2 regions of the Streptomyces sp. NPDC000229 genome follow, and region 2 is predicted to be linked to the other one. Evidence: riboswitches for the same ligand, from Rfam matches in the RefSeq annotation. Region 2 holds a riboswitch; the other holds the start of a gene.
What was found. Region 2 has a riboswitch for glycine ahead of gcvT (glycine cleavage system aminomethyltransferase GcvT). Riboswitches for the same ligand answer to the same signal wherever they lie in the genome.
Positions count from the first base shown of each region.

Region 1 (3,395 bases), on a different contig from region 2:
CGGAGCCGTCGCGGCTGACCCGGCCGGTACCACGCGGGGCGCCGGTTCGGTGGGAGTGGGGGATGCGGCCGATCGGGGCGGGGCGGGCGGCTCCGTTCCCGGGGAGTCCGGTGCCCTGGGCGGACAGGGTGTGCCGGTGGGGTCCCCGGCGGTGGACGCGCGGGCCTGGGCGGGTGGCCCGGCGGGGGCGCCGTCCCGACCAGGCGGCGGTGCGGCTGAACCGGCGGCCGGTGAGTCGGCGGGGCGGCCCGTGGCGGCTTCTCCCGGTGGGCGTGGCCATGCCGGCCTTCGACCGGATGGCGGCCAGCCAGGGGCGGGCGGGGACGCCAGGGCTGATGGGCCTCGTGGGGTCGATGTGGCGGCTGGGGGTGGGGTGGGTGAGCCAATGGAGCCGGACGCCCGGGAGGGGGCTTCCTCGGAGGGGGAGGGGCGACGCGGTGGCCGGGCCGGGGGGAAGACGGGGGCGGGTGCCGGTGAGGCCGGTGCAGCGGCTGGGCCCGCGGGCGCCGGTGGCGGGGGCGGACCGGTGGGGCACGGGAGCCGTGAGGCGGTGGTGCGTGAGCGTGCGGCCGCTGGGCCGGGCAGTGCAGGGCCGTCTGATGCTGGTGGTGCCGGTGGTGCTGGGGTGCCTGGTACCGGCGGGAGCGGTGGCCCTGGCGGCGCGGGGATGCCTGGTCCCGGTGGTGCCGAGCCCGGTGGTGCTGGGGAGCCGCGGCGGTGGGTGGCCGGGGAGGATGTGCGGCACGCCGAGTACGGGGCCGGGTGGGTGCAGGGCAGTGGGCTGGGGCGGGTGACCGTGCGGTTCGAGGAACCGGGGTCGCCGCCCGGGCGGGTGCGGACGTTCTGGGCCGACGATCCGGACCTGGAGCCGTCGGATCCGCTGCCTCTCGTGCCGGGTCAGTCGTCCTGGCCGGCGAGCTTGCCGAAGTCGCGGTCCGTGGAGGGAGGGGGCGGCAGCGCCAGGCCGTAGTGGTGGTAGAGCTGGAGTTCCTGCTCGGGGGAGAGGTGGCGGCCGACGCCGAAGTCGGGCGCGTCCTTGATCAGGGAGCGGTCGTACGGGATGTGCAGGCCGTCGTCCGCGAGGTCGCTGGGCTCCAGGGGGACGAAGGCGTCACGGCTGAACATGCCCGTGCGTACGGCGGCCCACTCCGGGGAGCCCGTCGCGTCGTCCAGGTACACCTCGTCGATGGTGCCGATCTTGCGGCCGTTGCGGTCGAAGGCCTTGCGGCCGATCAGGCTGCGCGGATCGATATCGGTCTGCACGGTCCCTCCAACTGGTCGCAACCGCTCTGTAAACACTACGAAAGTGCACATCGGTGACGTCGGCCACTCGAGGGATCCTGTGGGGACCGCGCTGGTAGGCTTGCAAACGGCCGCTGACCCCGCGCGGGAGAGTCCTCCGGAGAAACCTTTCGGAGGCGCCGAAGGAGCAAATCCTCCCCGGAATCTCTCAGGCACCCGGTACCGCACGGATGAGGTCACTCTGGAAAGCAGGGCGGGCGTCGGACGGCATCCGCTCTCACCGACGGTGAAAGCCGGCCCGCCCCGTCGTGGGGTGGTCCGGTGAAGCTCTCAGGTTGAGATGACAGAGGGGGAGGCCGTCCGGGCACCCGCGCCATGGTGCCCCTCGCAGGTCGTATCGACCAGGAGGCCTCCGCAATGACCGCCAACCGCATTCCGCTCTCCGTACTCGAACAGGGCATCCCGTTCGAGCAGCGGCACATCGGGCCCGACGAAGAGGCCCGCGCCAAGATGCTCGCGCAGGTCGGCTACGGTTCGCTCGACGAGCTCACGGCTGCTGCGGTGCCGGATGTGATCAAGAGCGCCGAGGCGCTGGGGCTGCCCGACGCCCGCACCGAGGCCGAGGTCCTGGCCGAGCTGCGCTCGCTGGCCGAGCGCAACCAGGTGCTCGCTCCGATGATCGGCCTCGGCTACTACGGCACGTTCACGCCGCCGGTCATCCTGCGCAACGTCATGGAGAACCCCGCCTGGTACACCGCGTACACGCCCTACCAGCCGGAGATCTCGCAGGGCCGCCTGGAGGCGCTGCTCAACTTCCAGACCATGGTCGCCGACCTGACCGGGCTGCCCACCTCCGGCGCCTCGCTGCTCGACGAGGGCACCGCCGCCGCCGAGGCCATGTCGCTGGCCCGCCGTGTCGGCAAGGTCAAGGACGGTGTCTTCCTGGTCGACGCCGACGCCCTGCCGCAGACCATCGCCGTCATCGAGACCCGCGCGGAGCCGACCGGTGTCGAGGTCGTCGTCGCCGACCTGAGCGAGGGCATCCCGGCCGAGGTCGCCGAGCGTGGCGTGTTCGGTGTGCTGCTCCAGTACCCCGGCGCCTCCGGTGCCGTACGCGACATCAAGGCCGTCATCGAGCAGGCGCACGAGCTCGGCGCGATCGTCACCGTCGCCGCCGACCTGCTGGCGCTGACCCTGCTCACCTCTCCCGGTGAGCTGGGCGCGGACATCGCCGTGGGCACCACCCAGCGGTTCGGTGTGCCGATGGGCTTCGGTGGTCCGCACGCCGGCTACATGGCCGTCCGCGACAAGTTCGCCCGCAGCCTGCCGGGCCGGCTCGTCGGCGTCTCCGTCGACGCGGACGGCAACAAGGCGTACCGGCTGGCGCTGCAGACCCGCGAGCAGCACATCCGCCGCGAGAAGGCCACCAGCAACATCTGTACCGCGCAGGTGCTGCTCGCCGTCATGGCCGGCATGTACGCCGTCTACCACGGCCCCGAGGGGCTCAAGCAGATCGCGCAGCGCGTCCACCGGTACGCCGTCGTGCTCGCCGAGGGGCTGCGTGCGGGTGGTGTGGACGTCGTGCACGGCACCTTCTTCGACACCGTGACCGTCCGGGTTCCCGGCAAGGCCGCCGAGGCCGTCGCCGCCGCCCGCGAGAACGGGGTCAACCTCCGCCTCGTCGACGCCGACCACGTCTCCGCCGCCTGCGACGAGACCACCGGCCGGGCCCAGATCGCCGCCGTGTGGGAGGCCTTCGGCGTGAGCGGCGACATCGAGGCGCTGGACGCCGCCACGGCCGACGTACTGCCCGAGGCGATGCTGCGCTCCGACGCGTACCTCACCCACCCCGTCTTCCACGCGCACCGCTCCGAGACGTCGATGCTGCGCTACCTGCGCAAGCTCGCCGACCGCGACTACGCGCTGGACCGCGGCATGATCCCGCTCGGCTCCTGCACGATGAAGCTGAACGCGACCACCGAGATGGAGCCGGTGACCTGGCCGGAGTTCGCGCAGATCCACCCCTTCGCGCCGGTCGACCAGGCGCAGGGCTACCTGACCCTGATCCGTGAGCTGGAGGAGCGCCTCGCCGAGGTCACCGGCTACGACAAGGTCTCCATCCAGCCCAACGCCGGTTCGCAGGGCGAGCTGGC
Region 1 covers NZ_JBEPEL010000071.1:29,287-32,681, reverse strand. Annotated here, with positions in the region: gene ABT360_RS27440 (DNA polymerase IV) at 1-970, shown strand, start outside; gene ABT360_RS27435 (PRC-barrel domain-containing protein) at 898-1,263, opposite strand; glycine riboswitch at 1,378-1,477, shown strand; gene gcvP (aminomethyl-transferring glycine dehydrogenase) at 1,660-3,395, shown strand, end outside.
Region 1: linked by a shared signal. The riboswitch ahead of gcvP (aminomethyl-transferring glycine dehydrogenase) and the one ahead of gcvT (glycine cleavage system aminomethyltransferase GcvT) in region 2 are both predicted to bind glycine.

Region 2 (3,395 bases):
AAGTTCTCCGAGGCGATCATCTCGAGGGTGGACTGCTGACGGTGGAGCTCGGCGTCGACGGCGGCGGCGACGTCCGGGTCCAGCTCGTGGAGAGGGGTGTTCAGAAGCGACATCGGGGAGGGGTCCTTAGCTGCCGGAGAACTCGGTGTACTCGTCGGCGGAGAGCAGGTCCTTCGGCTCCTCCGCGACGCGTACCTTGAACAGCCAGCCGCCCTCGAACGGGGCGGTGTTCACCAGCGAGGGGTCGTCGACGACGTCCTGGTTGGCCTCGACGACCTCGCCGGTCACCGGGGAGTACAGGTCGCTGACGGACTTGGTCGACTCCAGCTCACCGCAGGTCTCGCCCGCGGTGACCGTGTCGCCGACCTCAGGGAGCTGGACGTACACCACGTCGCCGAGCGCGTTCGCCGCGTGCTCCGTGATGCCGACCGTCGACACGCCGTCCTCGGCGGTCGACAGCCACTCGTGCTCCTTGCTGTAGCGCAGCTGCTGGGGGTTGCTCATGACTGGAATTCTCCTGTACGCGGGGGAGTGCTGGTGAACGGGGGAGTGGTGCGGGTGGTCACTTCTGGCGCTTGTAGAAGGGCAGCGCCACGACCTCGTACGGCTCATGGGTACCGCGGATGTCGACCCCGACCCCCTCGGTGCCCGGCGCGGCGTGCGCCGCGTCCACGTACGCCATGGCGATCGGCTTGCCGAGCGTCGGCGACGGGGCGCCCGAGGTGACCTCACCGATCACCGTGCCGCCGGCGACCACGGCCATCCCGGCGCGCGGCACACGGCGGCCCTGGGCGATCAGGCCGACCAGCTTGCGCGGCGGGGCGATCTGGGCCCGCTCGGCGGCGGCGGCCAGGGCCTCGCGGCCCACGAAGTCGCCCTCCTTCTCGAACTTGACCACGCGGCCCAGGCCCGCGTCGAACGGGGTCAGGGACGTCGTCAGCTCGTGCCCGTACAGCGGCATGCCCGCCTCCAGGCGCAGCGTGTCGCGGCAGGACAGCCCGCACGGGATCAGGCCGACCGGGGCGCCCGCCTCGGTCAGCGCCTGCCACAGCTTCTCGGCGTGCTGCGGCTCGACGAACAGCTCGAACCCGTCCTCCCCCGTGTAGCCGGTGCGGGCGATCAGCGCGGGGACGCCCGCGACGGTGCCCGGCAGGCCCGCGTAGTACTTCAGCCCGTCGAGATCGGCGTCGGTGAGCGACTTCAGGATGCCGGGGGACTCCGGGCCCTGCACGGCGAGCAGCGCGTACGCGTCGCGGTCGTCGCGTACGGCGGCGTCGAACCCGGCGGCGCGGGCGGTCAGCGCGTCCAGCACGGTCTGCGCGTTGGAGGCGTTGGCGACCACCATGTACTCCTGCTCCTGGAGCCGGTACACGATCAGGTCGTCGAGGATGCCGCCGTCCTCCTGGCAGATCATCGTGTAGCGGGCGCGGCCGACCCCGACGCTGCCGATGTTGCCGACGAGCGCGTAGTTCAGGAGGTCCGCTGCCTGCGGCCCGGTGACGGTGATCTCACCCATGTGGGAGAGGTCGAAGAGTCCGGCCTTCGTACGGACGGCGTTGTGCTCGTCGCGCTCGCTCCCGTACCGCAGCGGCATGTCCCAGCCCGCGAAGTCGGTCATGGTCGCGCCCAGCGCACGATGCACGGCATCGAGGGCGGTAAGGCGGGGTGCAGTGCTCATGGATGTGGCTCCCAGGGCATGGCTCGAAGACGATCCTCCCCATCTGTCATCGGAACCTGAGAGGTTCACCGTGACCGTACGGGGACGGCCTTCGGCTTGCACCTTGGGTGGAGCCGCCGTGGCGGCCCGCTTTTCAGATCTGCCTCATCCACGCGGTACGGGGCCTGAGAGATTCAAGGGAGGAACTTGCTCCTTCGGCGCCCGGGTGGGACCCGGGACTCTCCCGCGCGGATTCAAGCGGCCGGTATGCGGTTGTGAACGCACGAGTGTGCGTCGGCGCGCACATCATTGCATGCGGGTCCTCCTCGGCAAATCGCTTGTGGCTTATTACCCTTTCTTTACACTTCTTGGGCAAGGGTCGGGACAAGCCGACCCAGCAGGGGGAGTAGCGATGACGTTGCAGCGGACCGGGGCGTACGCGACGACCACCGGCGTGCCCGGGCAGCCGGGCCTGCCCGCCCGGGGGCGGGCGGCGGCCGGGGCGCCCGCCCTGCCGGTCGTGCGCGACCTGCGGGACCGGGGCGGGCGCGGCCCCCGGGCGCTGGCCTTCGCGGCCGGTGACCTGGTGGTCGTCTCGGGCCTGCCGGGCAGCGGCAAGTCGACCCTGATCGCCCGGGCGGCCCAGGGGCGCGGCATCGACTCGCAGGACGCCCGGGAGCGCTGGGAGCAGCGGGTGCCCGGAATCCTGCCGTACGGGATCTACCGCCCCCTCGTCCGGCTCGCGCACTACGCGGGGCTGCGGCGGGCGCTGCGCTCCGGTGAGAGCGTCGTCGTCCACGACTGCGGCACGCAGGCCTGGGTGCGCCGCTGGCTGGCCCGGGAGGCCCGGCGGCGCGGCACGGCCCTGCACCTGATCCTGCTCGACGTCCCGCCCGGCACGGCCCGCGAGGGGCAGCGCGAGCGGGGCCGCGGTGTGTCGGGGTACGCCTTCGGGCGGCACCGCAGGGCGGTGGGGCGGCTGGTGCGGGACGCGGAGCGGGGCGTCGTGCCGCGTGGGTGCGCGTCCGCCGTGCTGCTGGACCGGCCGGCGGCGTCCGCGCTGGCCCGGATCGCGTTCGGCTGACCCGGGCGGCGGGGCCCGCGTTAGGGTGCTGCGGGCAGCGAAGGCACGCGCGGGAAGGACCAGGAACACCAGTGGACACTGCATGGCCGGGCAATGAGCTCGAAGAGGTGCTCGCCGCCTCCCTCGGCAACCCCGCGGCCGGAGGCCGCCTCGTCGAGGTGCTGGGCCGCAGCCACGTCTGGGTGCCCCTGCCCAACGGCGGCGCCCCCGACAGCCCGAACCTGGACCTGCCGACCCTGGAGATCGAAGGGCAGGCATACGTCCCCGTCTTCAGCTCCCAGCAGCAGTTCACCCAGTGCGTCGGCGCACACATGGCCTACGCCGTCGCCCCGGCCGTCGAGTTCGCGCGCGGGCTGCCGCCGCAGCTCGGCATCGCCGTGAACCCGGGCGGTGCCGTCGGCGCCCCGCTGCCCCCGCCCGCCGTCGCCGAGCTGTGCCGGACCGGGCGCACCCCCCTGGACGGGCCCGCGAGCGGCGCCCGGGTGCGGCTGTTCGAGCCGGACTGGCAGGAGGACCCGGTCGACTTCCTGTCCGCCGCGGCCGCCGAGTTCGACGCCACGCTCACCGTTCTGACGGCCCGCCGCTGCCTCGCGAGCATCGAGGGCGGCAGCCCGACCCTTTTCATCGGCGTCCAGCTCTCCTCCTGGGAGGGCG
Region 2 covers NZ_JBEPEL010000003.1:150,733-154,127, forward strand. Annotated here, with positions in the region: gene glyA (serine hydroxymethyltransferase) at 1-113, opposite strand, end outside; gene gcvH (glycine cleavage system protein GcvH) at 127-504, opposite strand; gene gcvT (glycine cleavage system aminomethyltransferase GcvT) at 563-1,678, opposite strand; glycine riboswitch at 1,822-1,914, opposite strand; gene ABT360_RS03245 (AAA family ATPase) at 2,070-2,741, shown strand; gene ABT360_RS03250 (enhanced serine sensitivity protein SseB) at 2,813-3,395, shown strand, end outside.